One region of the Serratia sp. NA_112.1 genome, then DNA from elsewhere that is predicted to be linked to it. Evidence: predicted binding sites of a transcription regulator. Region 1 holds the regulator's gene; each other region holds the start of a gene.
The links. Region 1 encodes PurR, which represses purine synthesis genes. Its sites were predicted from a motif close to CANGCAAACGTTTGCNTG; they were not measured.
Positions count from the first base shown of each region.

Region 2: the regulator PurR is predicted to act here: its motif matches at 6,142-6,159, upstream of carA (glutamine-hydrolyzing carbamoyl-phosphate synthase small subunit).
Region 3: the regulator PurR is predicted to act here: its motif matches at 5,985-6,002, upstream of glyA (serine hydroxymethyltransferase).

Region 1 is NZ_JBQZFO010000003.1:412,854-421,038, forward strand. It holds gene punR (DNA-binding transcriptional activator PunR) at 1-641, shown strand, start outside; gene purR (HTH-type transcriptional repressor PurR) at 638-1,663, opposite strand; gene cydH (cytochrome bd-I oxidase subunit CydH) at 1,987-2,076, shown strand; gene sodB (superoxide dismutase [Fe]) at 2,130-2,708, opposite strand; gene ACUTQ5_RS09845 (C40 family peptidase) at 2,901-3,722, opposite strand; gene ACUTQ5_RS09850 (Grx4 family monothiol glutaredoxin) at 4,137-4,484, shown strand; gene rnt (ribonuclease T) at 4,555-5,235, opposite strand; gene gloA (lactoylglutathione lyase) at 5,314-5,721, opposite strand; gene idi (isopentenyl-diphosphate Delta-isomerase) at 6,060-6,599, shown strand; gene ACUTQ5_RS09870 (alkene reductase) at 6,669-7,766, opposite strand; gene ACUTQ5_RS09875 (TetR/AcrR family transcriptional regulator) at 7,854-8,185, opposite strand, start outside.
Region 2 is NZ_JBQZFO010000004.1:272,591-280,775, reverse strand. It holds gene kefC (glutathione-regulated potassium-efflux system protein KefC) at 1-793, opposite strand, end outside; gene kefF (glutathione-regulated potassium-efflux system oxidoreductase KefF) at 786-1,343, opposite strand; gene carB (carbamoyl-phosphate synthase large subunit) at 1,530-4,754, opposite strand; gene carA (glutamine-hydrolyzing carbamoyl-phosphate synthase small subunit) at 4,770-5,918, opposite strand; gene dapB (4-hydroxy-tetrahydrodipicolinate reductase) at 6,388-7,209, opposite strand; gene ACUTQ5_RS11420 (FadR/GntR family transcriptional regulator) at 7,530-8,185, shown strand, end outside.
Region 3 is NZ_JBQZFO010000010.1:48,482-56,666, forward strand. It holds gene ACUTQ5_RS17590 (nickel/cobalt transporter) at 106-1,128, opposite strand; gene ACUTQ5_RS17595 (DUF1007 family protein) at 1,119-1,754, opposite strand; gene csiE (stationary phase inducible protein CsiE) at 1,932-3,197, shown strand; gene ACUTQ5_RS17605 (3-phenylpropionate MFS transporter) at 3,194-4,345, opposite strand; gene glyA (serine hydroxymethyltransferase) at 4,613-5,866, opposite strand; gene hmpA (NO-inducible flavohemoprotein) at 6,238-7,428, shown strand; gene ACUTQ5_RS17620 (c-type cytochrome) at 7,464-8,185, opposite strand, start outside.

The DNA.
Region 1 (8,185 bases):
TTAAACCCCAGCGTTGTCGCCAACTGGTGCTGGATTTTTATCGCCATTTTCCCGACGTAGAACTTTTGGTTCAACTGGAAGTGTTTAACGGCGTCTGGGATGCGCTGGTGGACGGACGTGCTGATATGGCGATTGGGGCGACGCGTGCGGTGCCGGTCGGCGGCGGCTTTGCCTTTCGCGATATGGGCGACATGCGCTGGCTGTGTGTGGTCAGTCCGCAACATCCGCTGGCGGCGTTGGACGGCCTGTTGAATGATGATCAACTGCGGCCTTTCCCGTCCCTGTGTCTGGAAGATACCTCGCGTAATCTGCCCAAGCGGGTCACCTGGACACTGGATAACCAACGGCGGCTGGTGGTGCCGGACTGGGCCTCGGCGCTGGACTGTCTGTGTGCCGGCCTATGCGTTGGCATGATGCCGGCGCATCAGGCCTTGCCATTGGTGCAGCGTGGGGAACTGGTAGCGTTGCAGCTGCAGCAGCCGTTTCCGGCCAGCCCCTGTTGCCTGACCTGGCAGCAGAATAGGCCATCACCGGCGATGGCCTGGCTGTTGGATTACCTGGGGGACAGTGAAACGCTGAATCAGGAATGGCTAAGCGAAGTGGTGCCGGAAGCCACAGCGGCTTCCGGCGATAGCAATTAGCGGCGGTAATCGATGAATGGGCCGTCAGCGACCGAACGGCGCTCAATCAGCTTTGGATGCACTTCAATCACCTGCGACTCTTCGCGCTTGCTGATTATACGGTCCAGCAACATGGTGAACGCCATCTCACCCAAACGCTCTTTGGGTTGATGAATGGTGGTCAGCGCCGGGGTGAAATAGCGGGCGTTACGCACGTTATCGTAGCCAATTACCGAAATGTCTTGTGGCACCCGCAGCCCAAGTTCGTCGGCGGCGCAGATCGCGCCCATCGCCATGATGTCGCCGCCGCAGAATACCGCGGTCGGCCGATGCTTCTGCGACAAGATCTGGTGCATGGCCTTGTAACCGGATTCCGGCTCAAAGTCGCCCTGAACAATCCACTCGTCGCGTACTTCGATATTGGCTTCTTCCATGGCTTTTAAAAAACCCTGATGGCGGCCGCCACCGGTATTGCGCGACAGTTGGCCTGGAATGGCACCGATATCGCGGTGACCGCGTTCAATCAGATAACGCCCGGCCAGATAGCCGCCTTCGAAGGCGTTATCAATAATGCTATCGGTAAAATCACCGCGGGCTGCGCCCCAGTCCATGACGACCATTGGAATATTGCGATAGTCTTCCAGCATACCCAGCAGTTGGTCTGGATATTCCGAACACATTACCAGCAGGCCATCGACACGTTTTTGTGCCAGCATCGCCAGATAGGCCCGCTGTTTGTCCAGATTGTTGTGCGAGTTGCACAAAATCAGCGTATAGCCTTTGCTGTAGCAGCTGTTTTCTACCGCCTCGATTACTTCGGCAAAGTAGGGGGCTTCGCTGGAGGTGGCCAGCAGGCCAATCGATTTGGTGTGATTGACCTTCAGGCTGCGCGCTACGGCGCTGGGTGAGTAATGCAGCTCTTTAATCGCAGCGCCAACGGCCGCTTTAGTCTCTTCGGCGACGAAACGAGTCTTATTGATGACGTGCGAAACGGTGGTGGTGGAAACGCCAGCGCGTTTGGCCACATCTTTAATCGTTGCCATGTAAAGAATGACTCCTGAACTCACATGTTGCAGTATGTAAGTATGATGTTAATCGTTTGCCTGCGTAGATCCTTCTCCAAAGAAGCGAAAACTGAGTTTTTAGTGTGTTGAAGTCGTCAGCGCTTGGTCAGGAGGGGCATTTTGCCGGTACACAGTTGTGAACTGCGAATTTTGTCCCATATTGAGCCAAAGTGGAAGAGGTAATCGGTATAATAAACCGGGAAATGATAACAAGATTTTATTGTTTAACTGTGTGAAAATGGTTTGACGCATTAATTGTGTGCCTTTTACCCTTGGGCAACCCAATCTGAAAAGGAGTTGTAATGGATACCGATCTGAAAATGTCACTGTTCACCACCGTTTGTGCGCTGGCCGTGATTATTGCTTTCAGCTTCACCGCTGCTTTGAACTGATCCCCTCAAGTAAAACAGGCGCAGCTCGCTGCGCCTGATTGTTTTTCCCCGCGTTACGCCAGGTTCTTTTCCACAAATGCCCAGTTAACCAGTGACCAGAAATTTTCCAGGTAGGCAGGTCGCGCGTTGCGGTAATCGATGTAGTAAGCGTGTTCCCAAACGTCGACGGTCAGCAGTGGTTTATCATCACCGGTCAGCGGTGTCGCCGCGTTCGAGGTGTTAACAATAGCCAGCGAACTCTCTGGCGTTTTCACCAGCCAGGTCCAGCCTGCGCCAAAGTTTTTCACTGCGGCGTCGCTGAATTGCTGCTTAAAGGCGGCGAAAGAACCAAATGCCTGATTTATTGCCTCAGCCAGTTTACCTTCAGGCTCACCGCCGCCCTGTGGCGACAGACAGTGCCAATAGAAAGTGTGGTTCCATATCTGGGCTGCATTGTTGAAGATGCCGCCGTCAGAGGCCTTAACGATTTCTTCCAGGGACAACCCTTCAAACTTACTGCCTTTCAGCAGATTGTTCAGGTTCACCACGTAGGCGTTGTGATGCTTGCCATAATGGTATTCCAGGGTTTCTGCGGAAATGTGCGGTTCGAGGGCGTTTTTTTCATAAGGTAATGCAGGAAGTTCAAACGACATTGCTTTCTCCTTGTACAGTGCCAGTCCACCGACGTAACAATGGGCGATAGATTGACCTGTTTTTATTGTGGGTATTTAGATTAGCAATTTTCGCGATGAAATACAGGGGAACGGGTAAGGGATTGAATACAACAATGAGGTTTGCGGGAACTATTAGGGGAGAGCGGCTGACAGCGCCAGCCGCAAAAGAGATTATCGAATGGTTTTTGGCGTGACAACCCGGCGTGCGCCGATGTAGTGGTTTTGCCAGTAGTCGTTGTCGAGTTGGCTGATGCGGATTTCTTCACCGGTACGCGGTGACTGAATGAATTTACCGTTGCCCAGATAAACCCCAACATGGTCAGCCACACCGCGGTTGTTAATGCGGAAGAACACCAGGTCGCCACTTTCCAGTTCACTCTTCTTGATTGGCGCTGCGTCACGCAGGTGATACATCTCGTTGGCAGTACGCGGCATTTTAATTTTAACGATGTCTTTATAGGCGTAATAAATCAGGCCGCTGCAATCAAAGCCGGTTCTTGGCGAGGTGCCCCCCCAGCGATAAGGTTTACCCATTTGATCCATCAGCTTGGCCATCGCGGTTTGCTTGGCATGCTGGTAGCGTTTTTTGTGTGCCGGGCTGAGCTTCAGCGGCTTTTCGTCACCCACCAATTTGGCGGTTGCCATGCCGGTTTTGCGATGGCGGCCATAGCCTTTTTTATAACCCTTCTTCGGCGGAGTCACTTTAATTTTGGCTATTTTATGAGTTTTGTTTTTCGATTTTGTGCTAACGATCTTTTTAGCGGCTTTTTCTGTTTTGGCTTTGGAGACCTTGGCGGTTTTCTGCGGAGTAGTGACTTTCACTTTTTTGCTGCTGGCTTTAACCGCTTTCTTTTTCTTGCGGTCATCCGGCCGGGCTTCGTTTACGTGGCTCTTGCGCTGCTCAGCGGCAACACGCGACTGTGGCGCTGCGTGCGCCAGATTAAAGAATAGCTGTGTAAACAACAGCACAAAAAGCGTAAGAATTAAACGCATGTCGACGTTACCAACCTTGGCCCCGGAACAGATATCGAATGAGTGACAGTATTCCCGAATTTCGCCATATAAAACAGCGAAGAACCCATAAATGATAATCCATATTGTGAGAAAACGTTAATAGCATTTTTTTTGCCGAAAAATCAAACCGTTGATGTATAAAAAACCAACAACGACCACCAGGGAACTTATTAAGTGGCGTTTTTTGACAGGAAATATATTAGTGAAATGGCCGGATTAAAAATGTTATTCTGCGCATATGTTTTGACCGGAAAGGCCTTGCCGGTGAGACGCGACTGACAACGGGGGAATGCCCTTGCAAAAGATGGCGTTTTCTTGCAACTGTTCCAGCCGCTACAATAGCCAGTGTGATGCATGTTGTAGCCATGAGATTTGGCTTGAGGAAGCAATATAATGACGACGACGATTGAAAAAATTCAGCACCAGATCACTGAGAACCCAATTCTGCTGTACATGAAAGGTTCACCGAAATTGCCAAACTGCGGTTTCTCGGCGCAAGCCGTGCAGGCACTGTCTGCCTGTGGCGAACGCTTTGCTTATGTTGATATTCTGCAGAACCCGGACATCCGTTCCGAGTTGCCGAAATACGCCAACTGGCCGACTTTCCCACAGCTGTGGGTAGACGGTGAGCTGGTCGGCGGCTGTGATATCATCATGGAAATGTATCAGCGCGGTGAATTGCAGCAGCTGATCAAAGAAACGGCAGAGAAGTACAAACAGCAGGAAGACCAGCAGCCATAATCGGCTTGGTTTTATTGTTGCAAGTCATCGGGCGGTGCCAGCTAATACTGGGCCGCCCGATTTTTTTGTCTTAGTCGGTATTAGTGGCGGCCAGTGGCCAACCGCCAAGACGCTTCCAGCGGTTAACCAGCTCGCAGAACAGCTGAGCGGTTTGCTCGGTGTCATACAGCGCTGAATGCGCCTGGGCACTATCGAAGGGAATATCGGCGGCAATGCAGGCTTTGGCCAGTACCGTCTGTCCCAACACCAGTCCGCTTAACGCCGCGGTATCAAAGGTGGCGAAAGGGTGGAAAGGATTGCGTTTCAGGCTGGCGCGCTCGGCGGCTGCCATCAAGAAGCTGTGATCAAAATTGGCGTTATGCGCCACAATTATCGCCCGGTTACAGCCGCGATCCTTAATGCCCTTGCGTACCGCTTTAAAAATAGCGTGCAGTGCATCGTACTCACTGACCGCACCGCGCAGGGGATTACTCGGATCTATGCCGTTAAACGCCAGCGCTTCGGGCTGCAGGTTGGCACCTTCAAAAGGCTCCACGTGAAAGTGCAGGGTTTCGTCCTGCTGCAACCAGCCGTCTTCATCCATTTTTAACGTAACGGCGGCAATCTCCAGCAACGCGTCAGTTTTGGCATTAAATCCGGCAGTTTCTATATCTATCACTACGGGGTAAAACCCACGAAAACGGCCACTCAGGGCGTTAAGATCACTTTTTTCGGCCATCAGTTTCTTATCTTCATCGAATGCAGCGCGCATTATGGCAAATTTTGCGCCCGGTTGCAGGCGGTTATCACGCGGAAAAAACAAGGGCGCAGAAAGCGCCCCTGGTTGACCTTAGTGGCCGAGGCCATGGCCGGCGTGTTTGTTCTCGATCAGTTCGATTTTATAACCGTCCGGATCTTCAACAAAGGCGATAACCGTGGTGCCGCCCTTGACCGGGCCGGCTTCGCGAGTGACCTTGCCGCCGGCATGACGAATGCTGTCACAGGTTGCGGCGACATCATCCACGCCCAGGGCCAGGTGGCCGAATGCGGTGCCCATCTCGTAGCTGTCGGTGCCCCAGTTATAGGTCAGTTCAATCACCGCACCTTCACTTTCATCGGTATAGCCTACAAACGCCAGTGAGTACTTGTATTCCGGGTTCTCGCTGGTACGCAGCAAGCGCATGCCTAATACCTTGGTATAGAAGTCGATGGAGCGTTGCAGGTCACCGACGCGGATCATGGTATGGAGTAAGCGCATAATTCCTCTGATTGGATGTGCCGTTGCCAATGGCGGATGGATTGAAGCAAATCCAGTATAGCGTTGTCGCATAAGGGATTTCAATGTATGCCACGGCAGGGAGCATTATGACATCAGTGACGTTGTCACTCAGGAATTCGGCAGGGTAACACTACCGCACACTTTGTCGCCGTGCATAACATGGAAATAAGTACTATAACCGCTGTCAGGAACAGAGCGTCACGATAACGATTTAGCGCCCGGATTGGACAGGGCTAATTTATAAATTTGGATCAGATTAATAATGACGGTTTATATTTTCACAGCAGGAACATCAGGTTTGCCGAAGGAGCCGCTTAATGGATGAAATGCTGATTCTGGTTGATGCTGATGATAATCCGATTGGCTCCCAAAGCAAAATGCGGGTACACCAACAGGGGTTACTGCACCGGGCATTTTCAATTTTTATCTTTGATAGCCAGGGCCGCCTGCTGTTGCAACAGCGGGCATTCAGTAAGTATCACTCGGCCGGGCTATGGACCAACAGCTGTTGTGGCCACCCGCGCTGGGGCGAGTCAACGCTGGCTGCGGCACAGCGTCGCCTGCAGGAAGAGATGGGTTTCAGCACTGAACTACAACAAGTTTCCAGCTTTACCTATCAGTCTGCGGTACCCGGCAATTTAATTGAGCATGAATTCGATCATATCTACGTGGGTTTATTTGATGGCAAGCCGCAGGGAGCGCCTGAAGAGGCCCATAGTTGGTCGTGGACTGATATTCAGCAATTAATGGATGAAACAACGCGTAATCCTGAAAAGTTTACCGTTTGGTTTCTCACCATAATGAAGGATCTTGGAACCAATGAAATGGAACGTTGGGCGAGGTTGGCGGCGAGCTAACTGACAGATATCCCCTCAATGGCAAAAAGCCCGCCGGTATTAGTCTACCGGCGGGCTTTGCTATTTTACTTACAGCGTTGGATAGTCGGTATAGCCTTCAGCACCACCACCATAGAACGTTTCCGGTTTAGGTTCGTTCAGCTCCGCGCTCAGTTTGAAGCGCTCAACCAGGTCCGGGTTGGCGATATAGCTACGGCCAAAGGCCACGGCATCGATAAAGCCTTTATTAATTAACTCTTCTGCTTTCTCGCCGGTATAGGCACCGGCCCCGACAATCACCCCTTTAAAGTGGGCGCGTACCGAGTCACGGAAGGCGTCGGAATAAGGCTTGCCACCCGCCCAGTCAGGCTCGGAAATGTGTAGATAGGCGATGTTACGCTTGTTCAGCTCTTCCACCAGATACAGGGCTGCATCTTCCTGATCTTCACCATTGTCCAGGCCGTTGAACGGACCCAGCGGTGAAATACGGATACCAATGTGCTCTGAACCCCATTCAGCGATGCTGGCATCAACCACTTCCAGTGTCAGACGCGTGCGGTTTTCGATGCTGCCGCCGTACTGATCGGTACGCTGATTAGATGCCGGAGCCATAAACTGGTGCAGCAGATAGCCGTGCGCCGCATGCAGTTCGATAAAGTCGAAACCGGCCTCACGTGCGTTGGCAGTCGCCTGGCGGAAATCGTTAATGATGCCTGGGATCTCTTCAGTTTCCAGGGCGCGAGGGGTAGAGGTTGGCACTCGTACCCAGGCACCAGTTTCGTCACGCACGGTAGTGCGTGTGTCGGCATTGATCGCAGAAGGGGCGACCGGAGCCTGCTGGCCCGGCTGCAGGCTGTTATGGGAGATACGGCCCACGTGCCACAGCTGAACGGCGATATGGCCGTTTTTTTCATGCACAGCTTGGGTGATCTTTTTCCACGCGGCGATCTGCTCTGGGGTATGCAGCCCCGGTGCGCCGGCATAGCCTTTCGCCTGGAAAGAAATCTGGGTGGCTTCGGTGACAATCAGACCCGCGCTGGCGCGTTGGGCATAGTATTCCCCCATCAATGGCGTCGGGATATCACCTGGCTCAATGCTGCGCAGGCGCGTCAGCGGGGCCATAAACACGCGGTTTGGCAGGATTACAGCGCCAACCTTCAGCGGGGAGAACAACTTTTCAATCTTCATAGTGCATCCTATATTAATAGACCGGTCGACTAGTGATAAATATAAAACCGCCCAATGTGGCAATTCATGATAAGTCAGGGCATTTTTTTAGCGCTGCGCCGGACGCAGCAACAGTTCAATACTTTCCAGCGCGCTGGTCAGCGGGGCGACCGAATGGCGGATTTTGGCGCGCAAAGAGGCGCCAAGCCACAGGGAATACAGCGTTTCCGCCGTGGCCGCCGGACTCATGGCCAGCGACAATGAACCTTCGCGGATCCCGCGTTCAATCGTATCCTGCAGGTGACCAATCACCCGGGCACTGCCGGTTTCCAGCGCATGACGCATGGGCTCCGACAGGTCGCTCACCTCGGCAGACAATTTCACCGCCAGGCAGGCGTTATGGCATTCGCTGCGGCAGTGATAGCTGATCGCCTGAGCGT
Region 2 (8,185 bases), on a different contig from region 1:
CACTTTCCAACGCATGCCGGTATTCGGAACTCGCCAACATTACCCCGGCAAGAAAAGCGCCCATCGCCATCGACAGCCCGGCCATTTCCAGCAGGATGCCAAAACCGAACACCAGGAACAGCGCCACGGCACTAAAAACTTCACGCATGCCGGAGCGAGCGACAAAGTGCAGCAGCGGCCGGGTCACATAGCGGCCGAGCAACACCACCGTGACCAATGCACCCACCACCTTTGCCGCCGACAAGGTGAAGGTCGCCAAGGTGGTGACGGCACCGCTGCTGGCCATCAATGGGATCATCGCTACCAGCGGGATCGCCGCAATATCCTGGAATAACAGGACGGCAAATGTGCTGCGACCGATCGGTGACGGCGTAAGGTTACGTTCACCCATCGCCTGCATGGCAATTGCAGTGGAGGACAGCGCCAGCGTCAGGCCAATCAGCAGCGCCACCTTCCAGTTCAATCCGAGGAAATAGCAAAAGGCGCTCAGGGCCAATCCGCATGCCGCCATCTGAATAATGCCGCCGCCAAACACCGAGGCGCGCAGCGTCCACAGCCGTTTCGGATCCAGTTCCAGTCCGATGATAAACAGCATCAGCACCACGCCAATCTCGGCAAAGGTGAGGATCGACTCAGCATCGGAGACCAGTTTCAACCCCCAGGGGCCGATAATACAGCCGGCGATCAGGTAACCCAGTACTGACCCTAACCCAAGCCGTACCGCTATCGGCACGAACAGCGCGGCCGATCCCAGATAGATCAGCCCCTCAATCATCATATGGTGATTATCCATGCTCGACTCCCTGCTCCGCCGGGTCACTGTGTTCCATCAGGTAGTCTACCAGTCGCCGCCGGTAGGCCTCGCCGGCGGCAATCAGCGCCGGTTCATTGTAGGTAAAGGTGTTATGCACGGCAAAATAGGGCTGCCAGTTCATTCCGCAATACAGCGCCGTGGCCTGCAGCGGTTGCCCCAGAGCGGCAAAGTTGGGGTAATCCCCCAGTTCGAAATGGTGCTCGTCACCCCCGCTGGTCACCGCCCACAAGACATCTTTGCCCACCAGCGCTTCACCTTCATGGCCGTAAGCCCAGCCGTGCTCCAGCACCTTGTCGATCCACAATTTCAGCAACGGTGGCTGGCCGTACCACTGCATCGGATGCTGCAGCACCACCAGGTCGGCACGCTCCAGCGCACGCTGTTCGGCGTTGATATCGATATTGAAATCGGGATAAAGCTCATACAGCGAACGGACTTCCACCTCGGGAAGATCCTTGACCGCCTGTAACAGACGGTGGTTGGCATGAGAATGCCGGGGATAAGGATGGGCATAAATTATCAGGATCATGGTTGTCGTCGTTCCTTCGTTCCTTCGTTCTTTGCCAATATATCAAGCCTATACTAATCACACAGAGTGACAGTTTGCTGAATGATTGATAGCAGAAATTTTTAACGCGAGACAACAAATTGGCTGAAGGAGATAAAAAAGGGCGCTGCATTCAATGTAGCGCCCTGATATTACGACACAGAGAGATTACTTAACGATGCGTGCGTGCATCTCCTGCACCGAAGTGACCTGTTCGGTCGGGTCGGCCTTCAGCGCCATCGCTGTGGCGAAGCCGCCGTTCAGGGTAGTGTCGTAGTGCACCTTGTACTGCAGCGCACTGCGGCGAATCAGCTTGGAGTCCTCAATCGCCTGACGACCTGCCGTGGTGTTAACGATGTAGGTGTACTCGCCATTCTTGATACGGTCCTGAATGTGCGGACGACCTTCATGCACCTTGTTGACCAGGCGCGGGTTAATCCCCGCTTCGCCCAGTACCACGGCGGTACCGTGGGTGGCATCCAGTTCAAAGCCCTGCTTCAGCAGGCTTGCTGCCAGATCCACCACCCTGGCTTTATCGCCTTCGCGTACCGACAGCAGTGCACGGCCCTGTTTCTTCATGCCTGACTGGCTGCCGAGCATCGCCTTGGAGAAGGCTTCCGCGAAGGTGCGGCCAACGCCCATCACTTCCCCGGTAGAGCGCATTTCCGGCCCTAAAATCGGGTCGACGCCCGGGAACTTGTTGAACGGCAACACCACTTCTTTTACCGAGTAGTAAGGCGGGATAACTTCTTCCGTTACACCCTGCTCGGCCAGCGTTTTGCCTGCCATCACGCGTGCCGCCACCTTGGCCAGCGGCACGCCGGTCGCCTTGGAGACGAATGGCACAGTACGCGCGGCACGTGGGTTGACTTCAATCAGGTAGACTTCGTTGTTCTTCACCGCAAACTGCACGTTCATCAGACCACGAACCTGCAGCTCGAACGCCAGTTTCTCAACCTGCTGACGCATCACGTCCTGAATCTCTTTGCTCAGGGTGTAGGCCGGCAGTGAGCAAGCTGAGTCACCGGAGTGCACGCCCGCCTGTTCGATGTGTTCCATGATGCCGCCAATCAGCACCCGTTCGCCGTCGCAAATCGCGTCGACGTCGACTTCTACCGCGTCATCCAGGAAGCGGTCCAGCAGCACTGGCGCATCGTTAGAAACGCTAACCGCGTTCTGGAAGTAACGGCGCAGGTCGATATCGTCATAGACGATTTCCATCGCGCGGCCCCCCAGTACGTAGGAAGGACGAACTACCAGCGGGTAACCGATACCGGCTGCCTTTTCTACCGCCTGCTCGATGGTGGCGACGGTGGCGTTCGCCGGCTGTTTCAGCCCAAGACGCTGTACTGCCTGTTGGAAACGTTCACGGTCTTCGGCGCGGTCAATCGCGTCCGGGCTGGTGCCGATAATCGGCACCCCTGCGGCTTCCAGCTCGCGCGCCAGCTTCAGCGGAGTCTGACCGCCGTACTGTACGATCACGCCTTTCGGCTTCTCGATACGCACGATTTCCAACACGTCTTCCAACGTGACCGGCTCGAAGTACAAACGGTCGGAAGTGTCGTAGTCGGTGGAGACGGTTTCCGGGTTGCAGTTGACCATAATGGTCTCGTAACCGTCTTCACGCAGCGCCAGCGAGGCGTGCACGCAGCAGTAGTCGAATTCGATGCCCTGGCCGATGCGGTTCGGACCGCCGCCCAGTACCATGATTTTCGGACGGTCGTTGGTCGGATTGGACTCGCACTCTTCTTCATAGGTGGAGTACATGTAAGCGGTGTCGGTGGCGAATTCCGCCGCACAGGTATCCACACGCTTGTAAACCGGATGTAGTCCATAACCGTGGCGCAGTTTGCGGATTTCGCTCTCGGCAACGCCGGCCAACGTGGCCAGACGCGCATCGGCGAAGCCTTTACGCTTCAGGGTACGCAGGAATTCCTGGGTCAAGCCGTTGATGCCGGATTCGGCCACCTGCTCTTCCAGGCGCACCAGCTCTTCAATCTGCACCAGGAACCAGCGATCGACGTTGGTCAGGTTGAAGATGCCGTCCACCGACAGGCCGGCGCGGAACGCGTCCGCGATGTACCAGATGCGGTCAGAGCCGGCATCTTTCAGTTCACGGCGTATTTTGGTCAGCGCTTCCGGGTCGTCCAGATTCACTTTAGGGTCAAAACCGGTGGCACCCACTTCCAGACCGCGCAGCGCTTTTTGCAGCGACTCTTGCTGGGTGCGACCAATCGCCATCACTTCGCCGACGGATTTCATTTGAGTCGTCAGACGGTCGTTGGCACCGGCAAATTTCTCGAAGTTGAAACGAGGGATCTTGGTCACGACGTAGTCGATGGACGGTTCAAACGACGCCGGCGTGCGGCCACCGGTGATGTCGTTCATCAGTTCGTCGAGGGTATAACCCACCGCCAGTTTGGCGGCGATTTTGGCTATCGGGAAACCGGTAGCTTTCGATGCCAATGCAGACGAACGGGACACGCGTGGGTTCATTTCGATAACGATCAGGCGGCCGGTTTTCGGGTTAACCGAGAACTGCACGTTGGAGCCGCCGGTTTCCACACCGATTTCACGCAGTACCGCCATCGAGGCGTTACGCATGATTTGATATTCTTTGTCGGTCAGGGTTTGCGCCGGGGCTACGGTGATGGAATCACCGGTATGGATGCCCATGGCGTCGAAATTTTCGATAGAGCAGACGATGATGCAGTTATCGTTCTTATCGCGCACCACCTCCATCTCGTACTCTTTCCAGCCGATCAGCGACTCGTCGATCAGCAGCTCTTTGGTTGGCGACAGATCTAGGCCGCGCTCGCAGATCTCTTCGAACTCTTCGCGGTTGTAAGCAATGCCGCCACCGGTGCCGCCCATGGTAAAGGAAGGGCGGATGATGCACGGGAAGCCAACGTCAGCGGCAACCGCCAGCGCTTCTTCCATATTATGTGCGATGCCGGAACGCGCAGTATCCAGGCCGATTTTCTTCATCGCCACGTCGAAACGGCGGCGGTCTTCGGCTTTATCGATAGCATCGGCCGTGGCGCCAATCATGGTCACGCCGAACTCGGCCAGCACGCCCTGACGTTCCAACTCCAGCGCACAGTTCAGCGCGGTCTGGCCCCCCATAGTCGGCAATACCGCATCCGGGCGCTCTTTTTCGATGATTTTACGCACCACTTCCCAGTGAATCGGCTCGATGTAGGTCGCATCAGCCATTTCCGGGTCGGTCATGATGGTGGCCGGGTTGGAGTTCACCAGAATGACCCGGTACCCCTCTTCGCGCAGCGCTTTACACGCCTGGGCACCCGAGTAGTCGAACTCACACGCCTGGCCGATAACAATCGGGCCAGCGCCGAGGATCAGGATGCTTTTTATGTCTGTACGTTTTGGCATTTTTACTGCTCCTGATTATTTGGCGTTAGAACGGTAAGTCTCGATCAGTTCGATAAAGTGATCGAACAGCGGCGCGGCATCGTGCGGGCCCGGGCTGGCTTCAGGGTGGCCCTGGAAGCTGAACGCCGCTTTGTCGGTGCGGTGAATGCCCTGCACCGTGTGGTCAAACAAGGATTTGTGCGTTATGCGCAGCTCCGCCGGCAGGTTATTTTCGTCCACGGCAAAACCATGGTTCTGCGCGGTGATCATGACGCAGTCTTTATCCAGATCTTTCACAGGGTGGTTGCCGCCGTGGTGGCCAAGCTTCATCTTCACGGTTTTCGCGCCACTGGCCAGTGCCAGCAACTGGTGCCCGAGGCAAATGCCAAACACCGGAATGTCGGTTTCCAGGAACTGTTTGATGGCGGTGATGGCGTAATCACAGGGCTCCGGGTCACCCGGGCCGTTGGACAGGAAAATACCGTCCGGATTCATTTTCAACACTTCATCTGCCGGAGTCTGCGCCGGCACTACCGTCAGACGGCAGCCGCGATCCACCAGCATGCGCAGGATGTTGCGCTTGGCACCGAAGTCGTAAGCTACCACGTGGAACGGCAGCTCAGAGGCCGCTTTGGCTTCCGGCAATTCGCCTTCCAGCGTCCAACTGCCTTGCTGCCAGCTGTAAGCTTCCTGGGTGGTCACTTCTTTCGCCAGATCCATGCCTTTCAGGCCCGGGAAACCTTTGGCCTTAGCCAAGGCCAGGGCAGCATCCGGGGTATCGGCAGCAATGATGCAGCCGTTCTGTGCACCCTTCTCACGCAGCAGACGGGTCAGCTTGCGGGTATCAATATCGGCGATCGCCACAATGTTATGGCGCTTCAGGTAGTCAGACAGGCCTTCTTCGTTGCGGTAATTGCTGGCTATCAGTGGGAGGTCGCGAATGACGAGGCCTTGGGCGTGTACTGCGGAGGATTCTTCGTCAGCAACATTGGTGCCGACATTGCCGATATGAGGATAAGTAAGAGTAACAATCTGGCGGGAGTAGGAAGGATCAGTGAGGATTTCTTGATAACCGGTCATCGACGTATTGAAGACCACTTCTCCTACTGCCGTACCCTCTGCCCCGATGGCCCGACCGTGGAATTGGGTTCCGTCTTCGAGAACCAATAGCGCTGACTTAATCAAAACACCCTCCAAGGAATAATCAATCACAATATTTGCATATTAATTCAGATATCGCGATCTAAATCAATGCAAAAACCGCCTTCAAGGTCAATTTTTGGCAAATTGGGCGCATTCTAATGATGAGAGCTCCGCTTGTCTACCCAAAGCGCCATTTTTTCTCTTATTTTTGCACTTCTCGAGGTTTAATAGGGTTGGCAGCCATAAAAACATCGATAAACTCTGGCTGGTAAACGGTTGCGGGGATGAATGACCAAAAAGTCCAATAACAAAGACCAAATCCATGAAAAAAAACATCACCACCGGGTGATTCCGGTTAAAAAACACAGTAAAACATACAAAAACAGAAATCATAAAGAAAAATAAACACATAAATCATATTTTATATGTTAAAAAAAAGGACAATAAAATTATTGTCCATTAATCATAGCATTATGATAAAAAAACCACATCACGATGGTGTAAAAATCAATTATAGCTGGTCAAGATTGAGCACATCTCGCATATCAAACAGCCCTTTATCACGATTATGCAACCATGATGCCGCTCGCACCGCCCCACTGGCAAAAGTCATCCGGCTGGAGGCTTTATGGGTGATCTCAACCCGCTCGCCAATATCGGCAAACATGGCGGTATGCTCACCCACGATATCGCCGGCACGAACAGTGGCAAAGCCAATGCTCTTCGGATCGCGTTCGCCGGTATAGCCTTCACGCGCATACACCGCACATTCTTTAAGATCGCGCCCCAGTGCGCCGGCAATCGCCTCGCCCATGGCCAACGCCGTGCCCGAAGGGGCATCCACCTTATGGCGGTGATGTGCTTCAATGATCTCGATATCGGTGTAGTCGCCCATCACCTGAGCGGCTTTTTCCAACAGCTTCAGCACCAGATTGACACCGACGCTGAAGTTGGCGGCAAAGACGATACCTATCTGCTGCCCGGCGGCTTTAATGGCGTCTTTACCGGCGTCATCAAAGCCGGTAGTGCCAATCACCATGGCTTTTTTATGCTCGACGCAAAAAGCCAGATACGCCTGAGTGCTTTCCGGGCGGGTGAAATCGATCAGAATATCGAAATCGTCGACCACCTTTTCCAGACTGTCGCTAACGGCAACGCCCAGTGCGCCAACACCCGCCAGTTCACCGGCGTCTGTACCGATCAGGCTTGAACCCGGTCGCGAAATCGCCGCCCCCAGCGCCACACCCGGTGCCTGCTGTACCGCCTGGATCAATTGACGGCCCATACGGCCACCGGAACCCGCAACCGCTATGCGGATTAATGAATCAGTCATACTTGCTCTCTTGTTGATTTGACGCCTATCCCATTAGGCTATCGGTTCAGGGTAACTGCCCCACCTTATCACCGCCAGAGGATTCATTTCATAATTAGAAAATTATGATATCTCCCGCATTTCATCAGCAATGCTGTCAATGGGTTAACAATTGATCTAAAAAATATCTGTTGCCGATTGTACATAATCATGCAATTTCAATGGCTAAAAACCGCAGGAAAAACCCTCATTTCATTCACTAAAACCGACATGGGTCCCGCCAATCAGCCGCTTAGCTTAATATATGCTGTAACTGCCGCTTTATTGCCTGAGAGCCACGGATGAAAATCGCACCCACGACTCTATCGGAAACCCTGACGCAAGATTTGGCACGCCGCATCATCAGGGGGGATTTGCCGCCCGGGCTGTCGTTGCCGGGGGAAAATGAGCTGGCACAGCAGTACGAAGTTTCACGCACCTCGGTACGCAATGCCTTGCAGGTGCTGGCCGCAAAAGGGCTGATTTCCATCCATGCCAAGAAGCGCAGTACGGTCAACTCACGCCAGCTGTGGAGCTTTTTGGATACCGATGTTCTGGCCTGGCTGGCAGAAGACAGCCTCGATCCGTTGTTGACTGAACAGCTAATGGTCACTCGTTTGATCTTTGAACCCAATATCGCCGCGCTGGCGGCGGTTAATGCCACCGGTCATGATTTAGCCGCGCTCGAAGATGCCTGCAAGCTGATGGCACAAGGGCAGCAACAAGCCAGCCGTGAGCTGTTCGAACAGGGCGATATGGCGTTTCATCTCGCTTTACTGGGCGCCAGCCATAACCCCTTTTTACATTCATTAGGCAGTGCGCTGTCCGCCGCAATGGCCCTCTCTTTTCAGGAAACGCAGGAAGAAGACGTACACCTGGCCCAAAAGGCCGTTGAAGAACACCAACAGCTGCTGGAGGCTATTCGTTTCAGGCAGGTGGAAAATGCGCGCCAATGCAT
Region 3 (8,185 bases), on a different contig from region 1:
TATTGATTTTCGGCTGCTCACCACAAAGCAGGAAAAACCACGCTTTTTCCTGCTTTGTCAGCAACCTAAAGCGCTGCAATAATTGCAGCGCTTTTTTTATGCCTGTCAGCGGGAGAAAGGCCGGATACCGCCGATAAACTCCGACTGGGCAGTGAGATACAGCAGCAGTCCGGCGAACAGCAGAATCAGGCCACCGGCCAGCGCCAGTGCCCCCCAGGCAACTGCGCTCCAGGCCGCAGGTGCACGTGACTGGCTGAGGCGTACCGCCAATCGGCGACTGTAATGCACCAACAAAGCCAGCAATGAGATGGTTAGTGAAGTGCCCAGCGCCATGGCCAACGCCGAGAAAACCCCCCAGACAAACACGCCAATCACCTTGGAAAACAGCAACACCAGTATTGCGCCCGAGCACGGCCGCATTCCCATCGCCAATACGATGGCAGTCTGCGTACGCCAGTCGCCGCCAGCCTGCAGTTCGCTGTCGCTCGGCATATGGCGGTGACCACAGCCACAATGCTCACTGTGAACGTGATCCGCCGGCAGCGGTTGCAGGCTGTTGATTCGCAGCGCTGGCGACGGACGCATGGCTTTTACCGCATAATACAAACGCTTCAGCGCTCGCCAGCTCAGCAACACCCCAAGCAGCATTACCAGAATAAAACTGCCCTTCTCCAGCCAGAAACTGCTCTGGTGCAGTTGCCGGGACGACAGTTGCAGTACCACCAGCATCAATGTCACCAGCGCGATCGCCACCAGCCCCTGCACCAACGACGCAGCAAAGGTCAGTTTCAGGCTGCTTTTCAACCGTGCCGGATGGGTGGCCAGGTAGGTGGCAATCACCACTTTACCGTGGCCGGGGCCAAGGGCATGCAACACGCCATAACTCAGGCTGAACAACATCAGCGCCAGTCCGGCCTGTTGCGGTGCCGCTTTTACCTGCTGCAACAGACCCGACAACTGCAGGTGTAGCCCTTTCTGCCACACCACGCTTTGCATCAGTAATTGCGGCCAATAGTGCCACGCCAACTGCGCGCCCAGTGCCAGTAACAGCGCAAACAGAAGCAGCGGCCACAGGCTGAAAGCCCAGTGTCGCTTACGCGGCGTGTGCTGACTGAGATTTATTGACATTGCAGGCTGACCCGCTGGGCGAACTGCTGCCCCAGCGCCATATCTTCGCCGGGTGAATCGTTTTTATCGAGGGACAACGCGTAAGCCTGTAAAGAGGAGTCCGGTTTGGGCGTCACCAGTTTGAATTTGCACTGCGAAGCCATATCCGGCGGCAGATGCAATGCCGTTTTATCTTTATAAGTCATATCTACAAAATAGGTGGGGTCGTAGGTGGAGATCTCGAACGGCTTGCCCGCCAGCGGCTGCGGTTCGGCCAGCGGTAGCACAAACTCCAATACCGCCTGATGCCCCTGGCGCGACAGATGGTATTCCGTTGGCAGATTCAGGTATTTCACCGGCTTGCCGTCGCGATAAACATCCGTGAAATAGTGTTGCCCCAGGACATTGGCCATCACTTGCGCCGCCAGCTTTTTCCACATTTCCGAGTCGTTTTTAGCATTTTCCGCATCGTACAGCAGATCTGCCGAGGTGATTTCATCCATAACCCAAACCATTTTCAAACCGACCAGTTGTTGATCCTTCGCCACAAAGGTGGTGTTCATATCAATAAAACTGTGCGGGTGTGCGATAGAGCCGACGCTGAAAAGCGATAAAAAACCGGCCAAAACAAAGCGTAACTTCATCATCAAAGGATACTCATCATTGTTATAAAGTAACATCAACCGTTCCTCAACCGCTGCGTTTCCGCCCAATATTTGTGACGAAAGTTGTAAGCCGAAGTAAAACCGGGTGCCGTTGCCGCGCCGCTCATCACCTTTTGCTATGCTTATTCATAATTTAAACGTTACCTGCCCGAAGGTGATATGAGCCTGGACACTGCCCCCGTGCCTGAGCTCTCCGGTCAACAACGACGCTGCCATCTGTTATTGATGTTGTATGCGCCGGTGCCCGCAGTACAACTGGAGACTATCAGCCAAATAAATGGCGTTTCCCCCCCGGTTACCCGGCAAGATATAGCCGAGGTTGCCAGTGAAATCCAGCGTTTCCACCATCTGGAGATCGACGGTAACCCCGACGAGGGTTACCGGATCAGGGGCACCGCACTCAATCAACGCCTCTGCCTGCTCCACTGGCTGCGCAGAGCCCTGCGCTGTAGCCCGGAATTTATCGATCAGCATTTTTCCCGCTGGTTGCAGCAAGCTCTGGGGCAAAACACCGACCTGACACCGCAGTTGGAACAGTGCATCAGCGAGTATGAAGCGCGAGTCAACCGCAGCTTTGATCGACGCGATCGTCAGTTCCTGCAGCACTACCTGCGCTACTGCGCATGGGAGAGCCAACGCCAGCGGCACCCGACATTCAGCCACGCACAACGCGACTGGCTGCATCAAAAACCGGAACATCAGGCGACCAGCTTGCTGCATCAATCATTGAATCAGCTATTTGCCCTGCCCCCCGAAGCCAGCGAAAGTGATTTTCTGCTGCTGATGTTTACTATGCTGAAAAACCACAGCTACCACAGCAGTGACTCAGCGGAAGATCTGCGTTTGATGGCGGCGATTGAAAATATGGTCGAGCGCTTCCAACAGATTTCCGGCATGACTTTCAGCAGTAAAGAAGATTTGATTAGCCAGCTGTTTGCCCATCTGGCCCCTGCGGTAGAACGCTGCCGCTTTGAGATTGGTATCGATAACACACTGTTGGAGGAAGTTGAACGCAAGTATCCGCGCCTGATGCGTACCGCTCAGGAGGCCCTGGCCCCACTTGAGCAGGAATACGGTATTCATTTTTCCAGCGAGGAAGCCGGGCTGGTCGCAATCAGTTTCGGTGCCTGGTTGATGCAGGGCAATGCGTTGCAGGAAAAACAGGTGTTATTGCTGACGCTGGACAACCCGCAGTTGGAAGAGGAAGTGGAATATCAGATCCGCGAATTAACGCTGCTACCGCTGAATATCAAGTATTTGCCGCTGCGCGACTATCTGCATTCTGGCGCGCCGCAGGGAGTCACCCTGGTGATCACCCCTTATGCCATGGAGCATGGTGAGCCGCAGCCACCGCTGATTTATACCGAATTGCCGTTAGCGCGCCAGCAGCGAAAATTCATCCGTGCGCTGCTGGAAACCTCTTAACGGTTGCTGCTGACCACAACGGCCGGCGGACGGATAAACAACGCCGGCAACACCACTGCCGCCATCACCCAGAACACTCCACCCTGCAGATACTCGAACAGGAAACCGGCGATCACCGTCATAATCGCAATGCCGCCGCCCATCGCCAGCGCTGAATACACCGCCTGCAGCCGGATCACTTCCGGCCCCTTGCGTGCGGCGATAAAACGCATCGCGGCCAGGTGACAAACGGTAAAGGTGCCACAGTGCAGAATTTGGATCACCAGCAGCCCCCCCAACTCGGTGCTACTGGCCATCAGGCTCCAGCGCAGTATCCCACAGCAGGCAGAGAGCAGCAGCAGATTGCGCGCATTCCAGCGACGGAACAGGAAATCACTGCTGGCAAAAATAATCACTTCTGCCACCACGCCCAGCGACCACAAGTAGCCAATGGTTGAAGCCGAGTACCCCGCCTCCTGCCAATAGATAGAACCGAAACTGTAATAACCGGCATGCGCGCCCTGCAACAGCGTTACGCACAGCAGGAAGCGCCAAACTGGCCCTTCCTTAAGCATCTCCCACAAAGAATGCTCGGTTTCGCTGTGAGTGCGCGCTTCCCCCTGCGGCATCACGCTCGGCTTCAGCATCATGCCCAACAGCATCGCCAGTATGCTGACTATCAGGCTGTAGAGGATAACGTTATGGCCCCAGACGGAAACCATCTGCCCGGTCAGCGCCGAGCCAATCACAAACGCCAGCGAGCCCCATAGTCTGACCCGGCCGTAATCCATGGTAATTTGCTTTTGCCAGGTACCGGCCAGTGCATCGGTCAGCGGGACCAGCGGCGAGAAGAACAGGTTGAAACCGGCGATCACCAGCATTAGCCAGCCCCAGCCGTTACCGAAACAGAACCCGATGGCAAAAGCCAGCGTCAGTAACGCTAACAGGCGCAATGCCGTCACCAGATGAGAGGGATCTTTTACCCGGGGAGCAATCAACAAACTACCGAGAAAGCGCGCAACCAGACCGGCACCAAGCAGAATACCGATGGTTTCAGGTGGTATGCCCTCACCTTTTAACCAAACGCCCCAAAAGGGTAAGAAGATACCGTAAGAAAAGAAATAGGTGAAATAACTGAGAGCTAGCCAACGCGTAGATTGCAGAACCATGATCCCTCCGGTGCGAGGGCGATACTTTGACAGAGCTCACACTGGCTAGCAACGTGCATTCACCACCGAGGGAATAGACTGTAAGGCAGTTCACAGTTTAGCCTTGTCATCAGGGCGCAGCGGTTGTTTCGGATCAGGGACATTGTCAGGTAACATCGCAAAAAACAGTCTGTTACCTGACGTCGCCTTAATGCGACAGAGCCATAAAAAAAGCCGGTCACCCAAGTGACCGGCCTGACGCCTCAGCATTTATTACAGCAATGGAAATTATGCGTAAACCGGCAGGCGGGCGCAGATATCCAGTACTTTCTTCTTGGTGCGTTCGATGGTGGCTTCATCGTTGATGTTGTCCAGCACGTCGCAGATCCAGCCAGCCAGTTCACGCACATCAGCTTCTGTGAAACCACGACGGGTCACTGCCGGAGTACCGATACGCACACCGGAGGTGACGAACGGGCTCTTGGGATCGTTTGGCACGCTGTTTTTGTTCACGGTGATGTTGGCGCGGCCCAGGGCAGCGTCAGCTTCTTTACCGGTCAGGTTCTTATCAACCAGATCCAGCAGGAACAGATGGTTATAGGTGCCGCCGGAAACCACTTTGTAGCCGCGCTCCAGCACCACTTCCACCATAGCCTTGGCGTTTTTGGCCACTTGCTGCTGGTAAATTTTGAACTCAGGCTCCATGGCTTCTTTCAGCGCCACCGCTTTACCGGCGATCACGTGCATCAGCGGGCCGCCCTGGCCACCTGGGAACACGGCGGAGTTCAGCTTTTTATACAGATCTTCATCACCGCCTTTCGCCAGGATCAGGCCACCGCGCGGACCTGCCAGGGTTTTGTGAGTAGTGGTGGTCACGATGTGTGCGTGAGGGACCGGGTTCGGATAAACGCCGGCGGCGATCAGGCCCGCTACGTGCGCCATGTCAACGAACAGGTAAGCGCCGATGCTGTCTGCAATTTCGCGCATTTTTGCCCAATCAACGATACCGGAGAAGGCAGAGAAGCCACCGATGATCATTTTTGGTTTATGAGTCTGAGCCTGTTTAGCCAGATCTTCGTAATCGATTTGACCTTTTTCGTCGATGCCGTAAGGCACCACGTTATACAGCTTGCCGGACAGGTTGACCGGTGAACCGTGGGTCAGGTGGCCGCCGTGCGCCAGATTCATGCCCAGAATGGTGTCGCCCGGCTGCAGCAGCGCGGTATAGACAGCGAAGTTCGCCTGGGAACCGGAGTGCGGCTGGACGTTGGCGTAATCTGCGCCGAACAGCTCTTTTGCGCGGTCGATGGCCAGTTGCTCAACGATATCCACATATTCGCAGCCGCCGTAATAACGCTTGCCCGGATAACCTTCAGCATATTTGTTGGTCAACTGGGAGCCCTGGGCCTGCATTACGCGCGGGCTGGTGTAGTTCTCAGACGCAATCAGCTCAATGTGCTCTTCCTGACGCACAACTTCTTGCTCCATTGCACGCCACAGTTCGGCATCGTAATCAGCAATGTTCATTTCACGCTTTAACATCCGGCTTCTCCTGACTAAATCAGCTAACTAAAAAATCACCAAATAACTACCCGTTCGGGTTCTGCGCCACAGTGTAAACTGTTTCGCCCCACCGAGGATAGGCCTTGACAGAGGTTTTTACGCAAACGATTGGCATTAGGCGCAGCAAGGCTTTGATCCGATAAAGCACCTCATTCAGCAACGGACTTTTACTCATGCTGATAATGCGGTTTTTTCATGTTCTGTGAGCGAGATCGTCGGCTGGCGACTCCGCAAGAAAAACAGGGGTATTTACAGCCACGGCAGAAACCGTTAGGATGCTTTCAAACAAAAGATGCATTATAAATGCATTATTAAAGTATTCCAATAATGTCCGACCAAGGAGCGCCACCATGCTGGATAGCCAAACCATCGCCACCGTAAAATCTACCATTCCCCTGCTGGCCGCTACCGGGCCAAAGCTGACCGCCCACTTCTACGACCGTATGTTCGAGCATAATCCCGAGTTAAAAGATGTGTTCAATATGAACAACCAGCGCAATGGCGATCAGCGTCAGGCCCTGTTCGATGCCATCTGCGCCTACGCCGTGAATATCGAGAATCTGGCGGCGCTGTTGCCGGCGGTGGAACGTATCGCCCAAAAGCATACCAGCCTGAATATTCGCCCGGACCAGTATCAAATTGTCGGCAGCCATTTGATTGCCACGCTGGATGAGATGTTCAGCCCAGGCCAGGAAGTGCTGGACGCATGGGGCAAAGCCTACGGGGTGTTGGCGGACGTATTTATCCAGCGCGAAGGCCAGATTTACCAGGCCAGCGAAACCGCCGAGGGCGGTTGGCGCGACCTGCGAGCTTTCCGCATCGTCAAAAAACAGCCACAAAGCGACGTGATTTGTAGCTTTGTCTTGGCGCCTGTAGACGGCGGCAAAGTGATCGACTTCAAACCAGGCCAATACCTGGCGGTCTATATCAAACATGACAGCATGGAAAATCAGGAAGTACGCCAATACTCGCTGACCACTTCACCTAACGGCGAATACTACCGTATCGCAGTCAAACGTGAAGATCAGGGCAAAGTATCTAACTTCCTGCACCAGCAGGCCAAAGAAGGTGACGTGATTTACATCGCCCCGCCGCACGGAGATTTCTTCCTCGATGTGCAGCCGGAAACGCCTGTGGCACTGATTTCCGCCGGCGTCGGCCAAACCCCAATGCTCGGCATGCTCCACACTCTGCACGATAACCAGCATCCGGCGGATATACACTGGCTGCATGCAGCGGAAAACGGCGGCGTTCACGCCTTTGCCGATGAAGTTGCGGATATTGCCGGCCGCATGCCGAATCTGAGCCGTCACGTGTGGTACAACCAACCGGGTGCCAATGATGTGGTAGGCCGCGACTACCAGAGCCGTGGCCTGATGAACCTCAGTGCCCTGCGCGAAACGCTTGCCACGCCGCAGATGCATTACTACTTCTGTGGGCCGCTACCGTTTATGCAGTCTGTGGCCAGCCAACTGCTGAGCATGGGCGTAGAGGCCGATCGCATCCACTATGAATGCTTCGGCCCGCACAAGGTCATGTAATTGAAAGGGGCGCGGCCTGTTACCGCGCCCCTCCGTTATTTCTCCGCCAGCTTGCGTGTCTCCTTTACCTGCTGCGCCGTGACCGGTGCCGCCTGGTTGCCCCAACTTCCCCGCAAATAACTCATCAGCTCAGCAGCCTGCTGGTCGTTCAAGGTCCAGGCGTAACCCGGCATGGCGAGCGCAGTTGCATGCTGAGTGATCGGTGTATGTGCTCCTTCCAGCACCACGCGCAGCGCGGTTAACGGGTTCTCCGCCGTGACCGTTGCGTTACCGACCAAGGCAGGAATGGTGTTGTCGCTCCCCTCTCCTTTGTTACCGTGACAGGTTGAACAGTACATGGCATAGGTACGTTGCCCCGCTTGCCAGTTGTCGACCGCCATGGTTACGGGTTTCTCCAGCGGCGATTTTTCTGCCGCCAGACTGTGCAGATAAGTGGCAATGGCGTTCAAGTCACCGTCGGTCAGATATTGCGTACTGTGACTAACCACTTCACTCATCGGCCCTGCGACTGCCGCATGTTGGCTGCGCCCGGTTTTCAGCAAGGCCACCACTTCATCCTGTTTCAGTCCGCGTATTCCTGAAGCGTACCAGCCATCGAGTTCAGCACCGCTCAGGAAGGCTGGAGCTTTGCTGTCCAGCCCTTTCTCCTGCATCGCCCAGCCACGCGGCGTATGGCAACTGCCGCAGTGCCCAGCCCCTTGCACCAAGTAGGCGCCACGATTCCATTCGGCACTCTGGCTGGTGTCCGGCTGGTAAG